Regions from separate parts of the Bacillus sp. V2I10 genome, predicted to be linked through region 1. Evidence: riboswitches for the same ligand, from Rfam matches in the RefSeq annotation. Region 1 holds a riboswitch; each other region holds the start of a gene.

Region 1 (3,781 bases):
TTCTGAATAACCTGAAATTAATTTGGATTATGACAGTTTTTCAAAAGACTGTCAACCGCCATTTCAAAATAAATTCAAAGATTTTATCCGTTTTGCTGCTTCTCTCAGTCTTTCTTCTGAGGTTAAAAGTCCTGCCCTTACATAGCCTTCTCCGAACTTCCCAAAACCTACACCAGGCGCAACACAGACATGTGCGTGCAGGAGGAGATACTCGGCAAAGGATTCTGAAGTATAGCCTGCAGGAACAGGCAGCCAGGCAAAAAATGATCCCGGCGGCGCTTCAACCTGCCAGCCAATTTCGTTCAGAGCAGTGATGAATGCATGGCGTCTGCTTTCATACCGCTCAACCAATTCATCCACACAGGTCTGTGATTCAAGCAGGGCAGCTGCAGCAGCTTCCTGGACAGCGCTGAACACACTGACAAACATGTGATCCTGAAACAGGTTAATCGCTTCAATGACACTTTCATTGCCTATCGCAAAGCCAATCCTCCAGCCCGCCATATTATACGTCTTCGAGAGCGTATAGATTTCAATCCCAGTCTCTTTCGCTCCTTCAACTTCCAAAAAACTGACAGGTTTCTTTCCGTCATATCCAATGGCGCCATAGGCAAAATCATGGACAACACAAATTTCATTTTCTTTTGCAAACGCGACTGTTTCTTCAAAGAATTCTTTTGAAGCAACAGCACCAGTCGGGTTGTTCGGGTAATTCAAAAACATAAGCTTTGCCTGTTTCTTCGCTTCTTCTGAAAGTTGCCCATAATCCGGCAAAAACTGATTATCTTTTACCAGCGGCATAAATTCCATTCTTGCCCGGGCAAGCTCTACCCCAGACCAATAGTCAGGATATCCGGGATCCGGCACGAGAACTAAATCATCCGGGTCCAGCAAACATTGCGGAATTTCAACAAGCCCCGCTTTTCCGCCAAACAAAATGGCCACTTCTTTGTCAGCATTAAGTGTTACACCATACTCCCGCTTGTAAAATTCCGTAATTGCCTCTTTAAGAAATTTCTGTCCGCGGAACGGGGAATATTTGTGATAGTCCGGATTTTCTGCCGCCTCTTGAAGAGCCTTAACAATATGAGGCGGTGTTGGCTGATCAGGATTCCCCTGTCCAAGATTAATAACGTCATGTCCCGCTTCGATACTTGCATTCACTCTTCCTACAAGACTTGCAAAAAACTGCTTTGGAAGCTTATTTAATAACTGTGATTGATTGAAGTTTTTCATGTTTTACACCTTCTCAAAAAATTCTTGAAATTCTAGTGAAAAATCATATATTGTTAGAGTCAGCTTGTAAAGAAAAAATTTTCGAGGCGGAGATGACGATTGATGAATCCAAAAGTGGCATGCCTGCAAATAGACCTTGTTTTTGGTGATCCTGAAGCAAATATTGAAACGGCAAAAAAAGAAATAGAAAAAATAGCAGCATCCGAAAAACCTGACGTAATTGTTCTGCCTGAACTGTGGACAACGGGCTATGATCTAACTAGGCTCGATGAGATCGCAGACCCAAACGGCAGCAAAACAATCTCTCTAGTAAGCAGTCTGGCTAAAACATATGAAGTCAATATTGTGGCAGGTTCTGTTGCGAAAAAAACAGAGTCAGGCGTAACGAACACGATGTATGTTTTTAATCGGCAAGGCGAGCTTAACCATGAATACAGCAAGCTGCATCTTTTCAAACTGATGGATGAGCACCTGTATTTAAACGGCGGGACTGAAAATGGCCTGTTTCAGCTTGACGGTTTGCAAAGTGCAGGAGTGATTTGCTATGACATTCGATTCCCTGAATGGATCCGCGTTCATACAACACAAGGAGCTGAAATCCTTTACGTTGTGGCAGAATGGCCGCTCCCTAGACTTCATCACTGGAGATCCATGCTGATCAGCCGTGCAATTGAAAATCAATGTTTTGTTGTAGCCTGCAACCGCTCAGGCAGTGATCCGAAAAATGAATTCGCCGGTCACTCGATGATCATCGATCCGTGGGGAGAAATTTTAGCTGAGGCCGGAACTGAGCAAACCTCGCTTACAGCAGTCCTTCAGATGGAGAAAGTTAAAGAAATCAGGAAACAAATTCCTATTTTAAAAGACAGACTTCCACATTTTTACTCTTAAAAAAAGTATTGACAGTTTTTCGTCATACCTGTTAACATTCAGAACAAGTGATAAATTCCAAATTGTGCGAATCATTTTTTTATCACCAACCTTTAATTTCATACTATCTCTTATCAAGAGTAGGCTGAGGGATTTGGCCCGATGACGCCCAGCAACCGACCGTAAAACCATTGTAAAATGGGGCGCAGTTTTTTATGCGCGGGGAGATTACTCCTACAAGGCACGGTGCTAATTCCAACAGAAAGAAGTTCTTTCTGGCAGATAAGAGGTGCGAAGCCTATGCCTTCAAGCCTCTTTCACTGTGGAAGAGGCTTTTCTTATTGCCTGAAAAGCCTCTAATTTTAAAACTGGAGGGTTATAAACCATGTCAAACTATCGATCATCTTCTTATGAACCGTTAACTGAAAGTTCCGCTGTAGCTCTTGCCATCAGACTTGGGTTGTTTGAAGAAAAAAGTGTCCTGACGTGCAGGGAAATTGGCGACGGTAACTTGAACCTTGTTTTTCACATTGTGAATCAAAATCAAAAAGGATTCATCATCAAACAAGCCCTTCCGTATGCAAAGGTAATCGGCGAGAGCTGGCCGCTTACTCTTGACCGTGCCAGAATCGAAAGCAGCGCCCTGCTGAAGCAGGCTGAAGTGGCAAGTGCATATGTGCCAAAGATTTACTATACCGATGAAACTTTAGCGATCACAACTATGGAGGATCTCTCTCATTTGCAGATTGCCAGAGCCGGATTGATAGAAGGCAGAGACTTCCCGCTATTAGGACGGCATATCGGCGAATTCTTAGGAAAGACATTATTCTATAATTCTGATTTCGCACTGAATCCGAAGGCAAAAAAGCAGCTTGTCAAACAATTTTCGAACCCTGAGCTTTGCAAAATAACTGAAGATTTCGTCTTTACAGATCCATTTTTCGACTATGAGTCAAACAGCTTTGAAGAAGAGCTGAGACAAAATGCTGAAAACATTTGGAACGATAGTCATTTAAAGCTTGAAGTGGCTAAATTAAAGCATAAATTCCTCACGGAAGCTGAAACGCTTGTTCACGGGGATCTTCATACAGGAAGTATTTTTGCAAGTGAAACGGAAACGAAGGTGATTGACCCTGAATTTGCCTACTATGGTCCGATTGGATTTGATCTTGGACACTTTTTCGCCAACCTTTTAATGAACGCCATTTCCAGAGATGAAGCAAATCAGCAGGTTCTTTTGGATCATATCGAGACCGCATGGGCCGTTTTTGAAGAAGAATTTTCAAAAGCATGGAAGAATGACAGTCTGGAAGCTTTCGCAAAAGTTGACGGCTACCTTTCTTTTATCCTGGAGAAAGCATTTGAAGATGCAATTGGTTTTGCCGGCATTGAAATCATCAGACGCACGATCGGGCTCGCTCATGTAGCAGATCTTGATTCCATCGAGCCTTATGAGATCAAAATTGAAGCAAAACAGCGAGCGCTTGATTTAGGAAGCAAGCTTGTAAAAAATCGTCAATCGATTAAAACGACTGCAGACCTTGCAGAATCTTTTAAACAAGTACCTGTCAGATAAGGAGAACACATCCATGTCATTTACAAATACAATTATTCCCCGTTCTGTCGAATGGAAAGAAACATATATCCGCCTGCTTGATCAGCAAAAACTGCCTGC
Region 2 (3,781 bases), on a different contig from region 1:
CGATCTATTTGCATATTATCAACCGAGGCTGAAATATTTTCCAAATAGGCCTGCCAAGATTCTGGACTATTAAATTCTTTTTCATATTGTCTGTAGCTTTCGATCAGCAATTGACGAACGGTTTCTCTATCGTGTTCCTCTAGAATATGAATCGATAATTCTTGATTCATTTATATCCGCCTCCTTAATATTTCGACTCGTCATTTAATGTACCAATTATTTTACAGACCGAATATTTGGAGATCTTTTTTCTTGTCTATTGATATAACAAGTGACAAATTCGGTTAGCTTAAAAGTCAGTCCGCCACTTCCAAACCTAATAAATTTTCGGGGTTCTAAATCATTATTTTCATCTTTCACAAAGCTCAAGAAAGCTAAAATATATATTCTTCTGTATAGAACATTCAAAATGCCATATTCATAAAACCAGTTGTCAATAGTGTTATACACCCCTCTATTTATAGAATATTGCTGGTAGCACTTACTATAAAAAATCAAGTCAGGAAGATTTAAATATTGGCTTTCCATTAAAGAGGTCTTGCTCTTGTGCTGAAGTATATCCAATGAAGTTAAAACGTTTCTCTGCATATAAAATATCCCCCTTGATTTGATTTGTCAGCAGCTCTAAAGAATCAAACTTCTTTTCTTCTCTTACTTTAAAAAGAATGTGGCATCTTAGGTTTTCTCCGTAAATATCCCCCTGAAAATCAAGTAAATGTATTTCACATGTTTTTTGTGAATTAGAGTCAACAGTTGGCTTCACACCAACATTCATAACACCGAAGTATCTTCTTTCATGCAAAATGACCATTGCACCATATACTCCGTTACTCAGTCTGCTTACATTTGAATCAATATTTGCGGTAGGAAACCCCAGTTCCCTTCCAATTTTTCTTCCGGTAACGACTCTTCCTTCAATAAATACATCCGTTTTAATATCAGATAATAAGTTGTCTGTTCCCAATATTGAACCCTCCTGTATATAAGCAAGTAACCTGTTAAGTTTTCAAAAAAGGCCCAACCATATTATAAAATGGTTAGGCCTTTGGTTATCCAATCGACTCGATTTATTATCTTACATATTCAGTTTTGACTCCGTTTTTTGATTTAGTTTAAATAAAAAGACATAACCCAACAAAAAGGGTTATGCCTTCGGTTATCCGATCAGCTTTACTAATTTGATTATTACAAATTGTAAAACATATTATTCCTACCTGTCAACTCAAATTTAAAGCCATAAACCTTAATATTAGAATGTAACACAATTAATGTAGTTTTCCATTTAGTGATTCATTCCCACTACCTTTTTTAATAAGGATTTTTGAAAAGTTTACTTGATGATTTGACCTAGCCAAATTACTCTAAGGTCTCCCATTAATAAAATGCCACTTGTCATTACACTTACAAAAAAACGTCTCCTTGTCTGTTGAATTAAATCCTCATTGTTTAATTTAAATGCATTTTTATTTTTTTATTATCCCTGCTTCTTCAGTAATCCTGCCCTTTCGTATTATAAGGTCAATCAGTTAATTCTAATTGGTTTGCATTAAATGACTATTTTAATCATTGACTTTTGAAGGTACGTTTGAATTCTTCTTCAAGCTCAGTTAGTGTTAATTCGAAAAGATGCAGATCATTTTTCTTGTAAATGCCATTGCTTAACAGTTTACTTATCAAATGACTCTTTCTTTTTTCAATAGCTTGACGAATAATATTACCCATTGCGAACACCCCTTTATTGAAGGGTTTTATAGCAATTAAAAACCCCTTCTGTTTTTAAGAAGAGGTTTCATCGCTTTTTAGCTTACCTCTTCTCATCTTCCAAGCACATTGCTTGTTGGATTTAGCACAGTCTTCTAGTGATAGAATCTGTTGCTGAGGTTTCATCGGGCCATTCCCTCCGCCTCTCTTGATAAGAAGAAAATACATTAATTTTTTACTAAAGATATCTCAATCTATATTATTAGAATTTGTGTAAAATATACCTACAGATATACTAGCCCTTTCAATCATCCCAAAATACAAATTTCTCATAACTATCTAATTGAGTAATTTCACCGTTCAGAAATGCACCGTTAAATTTCCATCCTTGATCGTATTTATTAATTCAAGAACCTTACTAACGGCTTCCTTCTGGGAGTCTTTCACCAATTTATACCTTCTTATTAAACAAAGCCCATACCGCTTTAGGGTATGAGCTTTCGGATGACCGATCAGCAAAACTTTATAATTTTTTTTATTTAGTACATCCCTTAACCTACTATTATTTAAGAAATCTCCTGTATTAACTGAGGTCTTATTCTTTTCAAAAATTGCTTTGTACGATCTTCTTTTGGATTTGTAAAAATTTCAATTGGGGACCCTTCTTCTACGATTAATCCCTGATCCATAAACACCACGTGATTAGATACTTCTCTTGCAAATCCCATTTCATGCGTAACAACGATCATTGTAATACCTTCTAGAGCTATCTTTTTGATTACCTCAAGGACTTCTCCCACAAGTTCCGGATCAAGCGCAGAAGTTGGCTCATCAAAAAGGAGCACCTCTGGATTTAAAGAAAGGGCACGGGCAATTCCTACACGCTGCTGCTGCCCACCAGATAGCTGACTTGGATACGCATTAATTTTCTCAGATAGTCCTACCTTCTCAAGCATTTCTAAAGCTATTATTCTAGCAGCTTCCGGTTTTTTCTTTTGAACAATCACAAGCCCTTCCATTACATTCTCAAGCACTGTTTTATGTTTAAAAAGATTATATTGCTGAAAGACCATAGCGGTTCTTTTTCTCAAAGTAAGAATGTCGAGCTTGCTTGGTCTCTTGCAATCTACTGAATAGTCACCTATCGCAACTTTTCCATCACTTGGCTTCTCAAGAAAGTTTATGCAGCGCAGAAAGGTTGTTTTTCCAGATCCGCTGGGTCCTAGTATGACAACGATCTCGCCTTTCTTTACGGTTAGATTTATCCCTTTTAGGACCTCCTGGCCATGAAATGATTTTTTTATGTTAGTTAGTTGGATCATACTCATACTCCCTTCTCATAAACAAGAACTCTTCTTTCAATCCAAGCTGCCACTTGCTCCACTATAATAGTCAAGCCCCAGTAAATAAGCGCAGCTGCAATATATGCTTCTAAGAATTTCAAATTGCTGGAAGCTACAATATTGGCAGCACCGTTCAGCTCCTTTAAGGAAACAATAAAAGCAATGGAAGAGGCGTGCAAAAACCCAACAAAAATATTCGTTAAATTAGGTATAGCTGCTGCGAATGCCTGAGGAATAATAATTCTTCTGATTGTCTGGACAGAGCTCATTCCAATAGAATAAGCCGCCTCTATTTGACCTTTGTTTACAGCAAGGATTCCGGAGCGAATAATTTCAGACATATACGCACCAGCATTTAAAGAAAAGGCAATGAGAACAAACACGACAATTGGAATAGAGTTTGATTTAAACGCCCACCCATATTGATCTGCCATGGTGTCATACACCATTGGAATCCCTAAATAAATCACCATAATATGAAGCAAAATCGGTGTACCCCGGAAAAAAGATACATAAAAATCTGCTATGCGATGAATAAACTTGATTTTATACATCCGAATAACAGCGATCACCAGACCTATCCCCAAGCCTGCCAATAATGGGATGATCGTAACTGTAAGTGTTAGAGGCAAAGCTTTAATAATTTCGAGAAATGCAGTCAAGATAAAAAGAGTATCAATAACCATCCATTTCCCTCCTTTTTAATTTGCTGCAATCCCATGGTCATATCTCTGGAG
Region 3 (3,781 bases), 3.0 Mb from region 1:
AGAAGGAGCGGCATCGCAACATTGGCGAAGACCGTTTTGGAATTCAGCAGATTGAAATGCTGAAAGACCATGCCGATTTTGCGCTTAACCTGTCTTACTTCCTTTTGGGAAAGAGTCGTTAAATCGAGATTATCAACAATGATTTTTCCGGAGCTTGGACGCTCTAATAAATTAACTGTGCGGATCAGTGTGCTTTTACCGGCTCCGCTGAATCCGATCACACCGCAAATCTCCCCCTGCTTCACATGAAGATCAATGCCGTCAAGTGCTCTCACTTCATTTCCGCCGCTGTTATAAACCTTTGTGACACCTTCAAATTGAATCATATGTACGCCTCCCGCTAATTTATAAATAAAAAAACCCTCTTCTATCCGACAAGAAGAGGGCATGAATTCATAAAGAATCACTAGGTCTCTTCTTATCTCCCAGGCTTTTCGCCTGCTGGAATTGGCACAGTACTATTTAAAAAAGTCCGCTGCCGAAGCATCATCAGGCCAGTCCCTCCGCTTCTCTGGATAAGAAATCTATTTATTTTTTGAAAACAAAAAACCTCTTCCTGAAAGCCAAGAAGAGGGTAAGATCATAGGTAAAAGACCGTTCACTCTTCTTATCTCTCAAGCGAAATCACGCTTGTTGGAGTTGGCACAGTTCTCATGATTGAGTCTGCTGCCGAGGTTTCAAAGGGCCAAATCCCTCCACCTCTCGTGATAAGAAGTTTCATATTTTCGATGTGAGTCCTACTTTACGCTGGTATTTTCATAAAGTCAACACTTTTTTTAAAAAAATATGACTACTTTGAATGCCTGCGGTATCGGTATTGCTGCCACTGAAAACGAATAAAGCAGCCAACACAAAAGCCTAATATGGCAACGAATGCAGCAAGCGCGACCATAGCGGTAAAGATATAGGCAAGTGTCATCCAATTCATCATATAGCCAAGAAAACCAAGGCTAAGACAGATGACTGCAATCAGCTGATTAAACTGCTGCTGCTCAAAATCCTCCGGAATGTATTCTGAAGGCTTTTTTCTTAAAAAGAGCTTTGCTGTCTTCATAATAGGATTAAATTTAAAAAGAAGCCCCATTAATCCTGCTATTAGAGGTATAAGAAGAATCCAGCCGGATCCTATTATCCAGGTGCATGCTACGGATAAAACAATAAACCATTGATTCGTTAATACAAGAGGTTTAGGAATGGTATTCACTTAAATCCCACCTGTCTGATTGGAATATAAGTATTTTACTCTTGTTTTTGTCTTTTGTGAAGACAAATGCTTCACGGCGATTTCATCCCCCTTAAAAAAGCGCGTGAATGAGGTACTCAAATCGCTGGTTCTCCGCTTTCACGACCTCAAAATTTATTGACAGTTAAAAGCTGCTCATGATAAGATCGTTAAAACCAACTAAACCAATCAGAATTAAATAAATTATCAAGAGTGAACGAGAGATCTGGCTCCGCGACTTCACAGCAACCACCGGCAAACGGAAAGGTGCTCCCACCAGCAAAGCTGCTGTGCTTTGGTTGATAGAGAAAAACCCTCTCTTTACAGCCAATGAAAGAGAGGGTTTTTCTTTTATGATTTGATGAATTGGAGGAATCAAAAATGGCTGAAACGATTTACTCTGTATTGCCAGGTGCTGAAAGCTTTTTTTATAAAGGAAATGAGATTGGCATTTTGCTTTGCCATGGATTTGTCGGAACACCTCAAAGTGTAGGAGAACTGGGAAAACTGCTTGCTGATAAAGGCTTTACCGTCCTTGCCCCGCGGTTAAAAGGTCACGGTACAGATGCTCACGAGCTTGAAGCCTGCTGTTATCTGGATTGGATCAAAGACATTGAACAGGCTTATTTAAAGCTGAAAAAAATCTGCCGGAAAGTATTTATTGCAGGTCAATCTATGGGCGGTATCCTAGCTGTGCATTTAGCTGGCAAATACAAAGAAATCAGCGGTGTGATTACGATTAATGCTGCTTTAAGCGTGCCTGGATATGAGTCTTTCGAAGATCTAACTGAACCAAGGTTCATTGCAGAAGGAAAACCGGATATAAAAGCAGAAGGAATCAAAGAAATTACTTACTCAGCTGTTCCGATTACAGCCGTTCATAATCTCCTTAATCTTATAAAATCTGTAAAACCAAAGCTTTCAGAAGTCTCATGTCCGCTGCTCGTTTTTAAATCCGAAGAAGACCATGTCGTCCCTCCGGACAGCTCCGATGCCCTTTTTGAAAACGTCTCATCATCTATGAAAAAAATCATCAGTCTAACTAACTCCTATCACGTTGCTTCCATGGATTACGATAAAGAAATCATTGCAGATAGAACCTCGGATTACATTCATTTGTGCTGTCATCCATTCTACAAAATTTCCGTTTAGCCAATGACTTTCATCCGGCATTCCTGCTAAACTAAGAGCAGGTGATAAACATGTTTTTAAAATTAATCAAATTAAATAAAGAAGAGATTCCTTCGTTTGAAGCGTATCCTTTTTCTATTCCTGCAATTTCACATTTGGATGAACTTAAAATTAAAAGCCCTGTTACTTTTTTTGCAGGTGAAAATGGATCCGGCAAATCGACATTGATGGAAGCCATTGCCTATCAGTGCGGGTTTAATACCGCTGGCGGCAGCCATCATCTTTATGAAACCAGAAGCTCTCAATCTGATTTAGGAAAGTATATCAAGCTTGCCTGGATGCCTAAAGTTAAAAATGGCTTTTTCCTAAGAGCTGAGTCCTTTTATCAGTTTGCATCCTATCTGGAAGAATTAAATGAAGAGCCATTGTCAGGTGACGTTTTTGGCCCGTATGGCGGTAAATCACTCCATCATCAATCACATGGTGAATCTTTTTTATCCCTCTTTCTCAATCGTTTCGGAAAGAAAGCTGTTTATTTACTGGATGAGCCAGAGGCTGCTCTTTCTCCATCAAGACAGCTGACCCTTCTCCGCATCATTCATGACTTAACAAAAGACGGTGACACGCAATTTATTATTGCCACACATTCTCCTATCCTGCTTGGATTTCCCGGGGCAAATATACTAAGCTTTGATTCGGAACGCATAGCTGAAATCGATTATACGGAGACGGATCATTATCAGATTACAAAGTATTTTTTGGAGAATCGCAATCGGTTTTTGGAAGAGCTTTTTAAAGAAGAATAATCTGAGTATTTACACCTTTCCTCTTTTTGGATAAAATAAATGAAACAAGAAAAGCAATGACGAGGAAAAGTAAGTGATTCGGACGTCTGTACAGAGAGCTTCGGCAGCTGAAAAGAAGCAAGAAATCCGCCACTGAAAATGACCTTCCGAGCTTCACACCGAACATGATGTCAACTGTCATCATCTGTAGGCTGTGACGTGGTGGCTGACGTTACAACAGCATACGTATCGACACTTTTTTGTGCTCCGTACGGATAAAGGCAGATCATGTGAATGGTCTGCAAACTAAGGTGGTACCGCGAATTTAAACCTCGTCCTTAGACTTACTTAAGTCTATGGATGAGGTTTTTTTATGTTCAAAAGGAGGAAAAATGACATGTCTATTTTTATTGGAGGAGCATGGCCTTACGCAAATGGATCCTTGCATATTGGTCATATCGCAAGTCTATTGCCAGGAGATATTTTAGCAAGATATTATCGTTTAAAAGGGGAAGATGTTTTATATGTCTCAGGAAGTGACTGCAATGGGACCCCCATTTCAATCAGGGCCATACAGGAAAATGTTCCGGCTCATGTTATCGCAGACCGTTATCATAAGGAATTTACGGATTCCTTTCAAAAG
Region 4 (3,781 bases), 2.9 Mb from region 1:
CAAAAATACCGCGAATTAGGCATGAAAGAGAAGGTTGCTTCTTTATCTGATGAAGAACTGCTTGAGATTTTGGCATCAGACGGCATGCTTATCAAACGGCCATTAGCAACAGACGGCAAGAAAGTTACCGTCGGCTTTAAAGAAGATCAATTCGAAGCAGCGTGGGCAAAGTAGTAGAAGACTTTAACTTCAGTCTTTTTACAAATAAACATGATAAAACTTGGAGGTAATAAAAATGAACACACCAAAAGAACTTCGTTATTCTGAAGAGCACGAATGGGTTAAAGTTGAAGGTGAAAAAGTACGTATCGGCATTACTGATTTTGCTCAATCAGAACTTGGGGATATTGTATTTGTTGAGCTTCCTGAAGTTGGAGATGAAATTAAAGCAGACGAGCCTTTCGGAAGCGTTGAGTCTGTAAAAACGGTTTCTGAGCTTTATGCGCCAATCAGCGGAAAAGTTGTTGAAATCAATGAGGATCTCGATGACAGCCCAGAATTTGTAAACGAATCTCCATACGAAAAAGCATGGATGATTGTTATCGAGCCAAGCAATGTAAGTGATGTTGACAGCCTAATGACTGCTGAGCAATATGTGGGAATGACAAACGAAGACTGATAAATGGCATTAAACCAGGACACCCTAACCTTTAAAAAGGAGGGTGTTCAAGGATGTCATTTGAAAAGAAGCGCTTAGATATTACAGACCGGGTAACAGGACGCTTTTCAGAAGGTCAAATGAACTTATTTTTTGAAAAAGAGCAAATTGGCACAATGTCATTTGGTCAAAATGGAAATCAGGTTTCATTGAAAAATGGATATGAAGAAGAAAACCATTCCTTTTTCCAGTATGCAGACGTTTTATTAAAAAAAGATGAAAAGTATGTAGATTGTGACGAAGAAAACGGCTGGTGCTAATCGAATGGCAGTGGAATGTTCCACTGCCATTTTTGTTCAATTATTTTAAGAAACAACCTCATGCAATTCGAATAGGTTATAAGATAACACATACTTTAACTGAATAGGTGATGGCGATGTCTGCAATTGAGGTTGAAAAGGTCATAATTGTTGAAGGAACATCTGACAAACGAAAGGTACTTAATGTTGTCAATGAACCTGTAGAAATTATCTGTACAAATGGAACAATAAGTCTTACTCGATTAGACGAAATGATTGATGCTCTGTTTTATAGAGACGTATACGTGCTCGTAGACTCAGATGAATCAGGGGATCGCCTCAGAAAGCAATTCAAGCGGGAACTGCCCGAAGCTGCGCATTTGTTTATAGATAGAATGTACCGTGAAGTTGCGACTGCACCTGATCAGCATGTTGCTGCTGTGCTTTTAAGCGCAAATATCGATGTACAGGCGAAATACTTATAAAATAAAGGGAGTCTCATGAAAAGCAATGATTGAAATAAAGGAAGAACAATTAGATATGTTTGCTGAAAAAGAATTTGGCATCCTTTATCTTTACACTCCGTTTTGCGGAACATGTCAGCTTGCAAAAAAAATGCTGGCTGTTGTTGAAGAGCTGCTCCCAGCTTTAGCGATTCATGCGGCAAACTTAAATTTCCTGCCTAAGCAAGCGATAGAATGGGGAATTGAAAGTGTTCCCTGCCTGCTTATATTTGAAAATGGAACGGTTACCCACAAGAAATATGCCTTTCATTCTGTTGAATATATTTATCAAATATTGAAAGAATATGCCGCCTGAGCAGGGCGGCATTTGACATATTTCTTGGGAAATAGAAAAAACCATTATTTTGTCTCTCCAAGTTTAATAAAGTGTCGAACCTTTCATAAAGGTGATAAGTCGTATTAAAACGAATTAATACGTTATGATCTGATAGGAAAGAAATGGGGAGAGAAAAAGAAATGGACTTATTTTCGTTTGTAGAAAAAATGAATGCGTCTTATTTTATTCAGCCTCTGCTTCCAAACGAAGAATTGAGAATACGGATAACCAGTTCAAAACAACAACCTATCCTGCTTGTTTTAAAAAAGGGGGCTTGTTTTTTAAGCAGCGACAATGACAATCTTTCAGCACATGTACTGGTTTCAGGTGATGAAAATCATCTTTCTGACTGTTTTCATTCACCAATCAGACTTCTTCAGCTCTCAAAGCTTGGAGCGATTGAAGTAAAAGGATCATTTCGTAATGTACTTAGGCTTGAATCCATTATCCAGTTGTCTAAATAATAGTCTAAAAATTCAAACTACTAAATGACTGGGTAAATGAAGCGGTGTTACAATTCATTTAGATTCAATAAGTTTGATCTTATCAAGAGAGGTGGAGGGATTTGGCCCTATGAAGCCCGGCAACCGGTTATTGCAACACGGTGCCAATTCCATCAGAGCAGGCAAGACTGCTCTGGAAGATAAGAAGAGATATGGTGATTCAGCCTCTTCTTTGAAGGGGTTTTTTTATATGAATAAATGAAAAAGGGGATGGGAAATATGGGACAAAATAAGTTCGGCTTGAGACGTTAAATGTACATGGGGGTCTGCAGAAGGATCCTGCAACAGGAGCCCGGGCTGTGCCGATTTATCAGTCTAACGCCTATGTTTTTAATGACACGGAACATGCATCGGATTTATTTGCCTTAAAAGAGCAGGGTTACATTTATACCCGGATACATAATCCTACCTCAACGGTTTTTGAAGAAAGAGTTTCCCAATTAGAAGGGGGCGTAGGAAGTCTTGCTGTAGCAAGCGGCATGGCAGCGATAACGCTTGCCATATTAAATATTGCCGGAACAGGGGATGAGATTGTCTCTGCCTCAAGCCTATACGGTGGGACCTACAACCTCTTTCAAACCACATTGCCTAAGTACGGTATACAGACTAAGTTTGTAAATGCGGATGATCCTGAGAATATCAGGGATGCCATATCGCCTAAAACAAAGGCCATTTTTGCAGAAACGATTGGCAATCCAAGTCTGCAGGTACTTGATATAGAGGCAGCTGCAAAAATCGCTCATGAAGCCGGTATCCCATTAATTATTGATAACACCTTGCAACTCCTTATTTATGCAGGCCGATCGAACATGGAGCAGATATTGTCATTCACTCTGCCACCAAATGGCTGCTTGGAAATGGCACGACCCTCGGAGGAATTATCGTAGACGGAGGAAAGTTTGATTGGAACAGCGATAAGTTTCCGGGCTTTACGACTCCAGATCCAAGCTATCACAATCTTGTATATGCAGAAGCATTGCCGGAGGCAGCCTTTATTGTAAAAGCCCGAGTTCAGCTCCTCAGGGATTTAGGGCCTGCTATCAGTCCTCTTAATGCATTTCAATTTACTCTTGAAGTAGAAACACTTCATGTAAGAATGAAAGAACATATTTTTAATACGAGAAAAGTGGTTGAGTATTTAAATGAGCATTCTGCAGTTAAATGGGTGCTGTACCCTGAAGATGAACAGCACCCTGACAAGGCCCTGGCAGATAAATATTTAGCTGAAGGGGCAGGAGCGGTTGTAGTGTTCGGCATTGATGGCGGCCGTGCAGCAGGCGCAAAGGTGATTAATTCTGTTAACCTATGGTCGCATGTAGCAAATGTCGGAGATGCCAAAAGCCTGATCATTCATCCTGCCAGCACTACACATCAGCAGCTGGATACAGAAGGCCTGAAAAAATCAGGAGTAACTGAAAACTTAATTCGATTGTCTGTTGGGATTGAACATATAGATGACCTTCTGGAGGATCTTGAACAGGCAATTGAACAAGCAACGGGTGTGAAATCATTAATTGAATCATCCGTCTTTTCGAATTAAT

What was found. Region 1 has a riboswitch for S-adenosylmethionine ahead of mtnK (S-methyl-5-thioribose kinase). Riboswitches for the same ligand answer to the same signal wherever they lie in the genome.
Region 2: another riboswitch for S-adenosylmethionine. It lies ahead of fbpA (Fur-regulated basic protein FbpA); the one in region 1 lies ahead of mtnK (S-methyl-5-thioribose kinase).
Region 3: another riboswitch for S-adenosylmethionine. It lies ahead of QFZ72_RS04965 (alpha/beta hydrolase); the one in region 1 lies ahead of mtnK (S-methyl-5-thioribose kinase).
Region 4: another riboswitch for S-adenosylmethionine. It lies ahead of QFZ72_RS05255 (O-acetylhomoserine aminocarboxypropyltransferase/cysteine synthase family protein); the one in region 1 lies ahead of mtnK (S-methyl-5-thioribose kinase).

The regions. Positions count from the first base shown of each region.
Region 1 is NZ_JAUSYV010000001.1:3,963,973-3,967,753, forward strand. It holds gene QFZ72_RS20105 (pyridoxal phosphate-dependent aminotransferase) at 64-1,236, opposite strand; gene QFZ72_RS20110 (carbon-nitrogen family hydrolase) at 1,339-2,127, shown strand; SAM riboswitch class I at 2,235-2,395, shown strand; gene mtnK (S-methyl-5-thioribose kinase) at 2,492-3,682, shown strand; gene mtnA (S-methyl-5-thioribose-1-phosphate isomerase) at 3,696-3,781, shown strand, end outside.
Region 2 is NZ_JAUSYV010000002.1:74,407-78,187, forward strand. It holds gene QFZ72_RS27655 (GNAT family N-acetyltransferase) at 1-170, opposite strand, end outside; gene QFZ72_RS27660 (riboflavin kinase) at 500-964, opposite strand; gene fbpA (Fur-regulated basic protein FbpA) at 1,564-1,722, opposite strand; SAM riboswitch class I at 1,812-1,919, opposite strand; gene QFZ72_RS27670 (amino acid ABC transporter ATP-binding protein) at 2,268-3,023, opposite strand; gene QFZ72_RS27675 (amino acid ABC transporter permease) at 3,026-3,730, opposite strand; gene QFZ72_RS27680 (amino acid ABC transporter permease) at 3,746-3,781, opposite strand, start outside.
Region 3 is NZ_JAUSYV010000001.1:977,310-981,090, reverse strand. It holds gene QFZ72_RS04975 (methionine ABC transporter ATP-binding protein) at 1-326, opposite strand, end outside; SAM riboswitch class I at 416-522, opposite strand; SAM riboswitch class I at 605-714, opposite strand; gene QFZ72_RS04970 (DUF4395 domain-containing protein) at 791-1,204, opposite strand; SAM riboswitch class I at 1,424-1,531, shown strand; gene QFZ72_RS04965 (alpha/beta hydrolase) at 1,604-2,374, shown strand; gene QFZ72_RS04960 (AAA family ATPase) at 2,425-3,159, shown strand; T-box leader at 3,207-3,481, shown strand; gene metG (methionine--tRNA ligase) at 3,536-3,781, shown strand, end outside.
Region 4 is NZ_JAUSYV010000001.1:1,030,374-1,034,154, forward strand. It holds gene QFZ72_RS05225 (arsenate reductase family protein) at 1-174, shown strand, start outside; gene gcvH (glycine cleavage system protein GcvH) at 236-619, shown strand; gene QFZ72_RS05235 (YusG family protein) at 673-918, shown strand; gene QFZ72_RS05240 (toprim domain-containing protein) at 1,035-1,382, shown strand; gene QFZ72_RS05245 (thioredoxin family protein) at 1,408-1,716, shown strand; gene QFZ72_RS05250 (hypothetical protein) at 1,878-2,201, shown strand; SAM riboswitch class I at 2,278-2,387, shown strand; partial or broken gene QFZ72_RS05255 (O-acetylhomoserine aminocarboxypropyltransferase/cysteine synthase family protein) at 2,507-3,780, shown strand.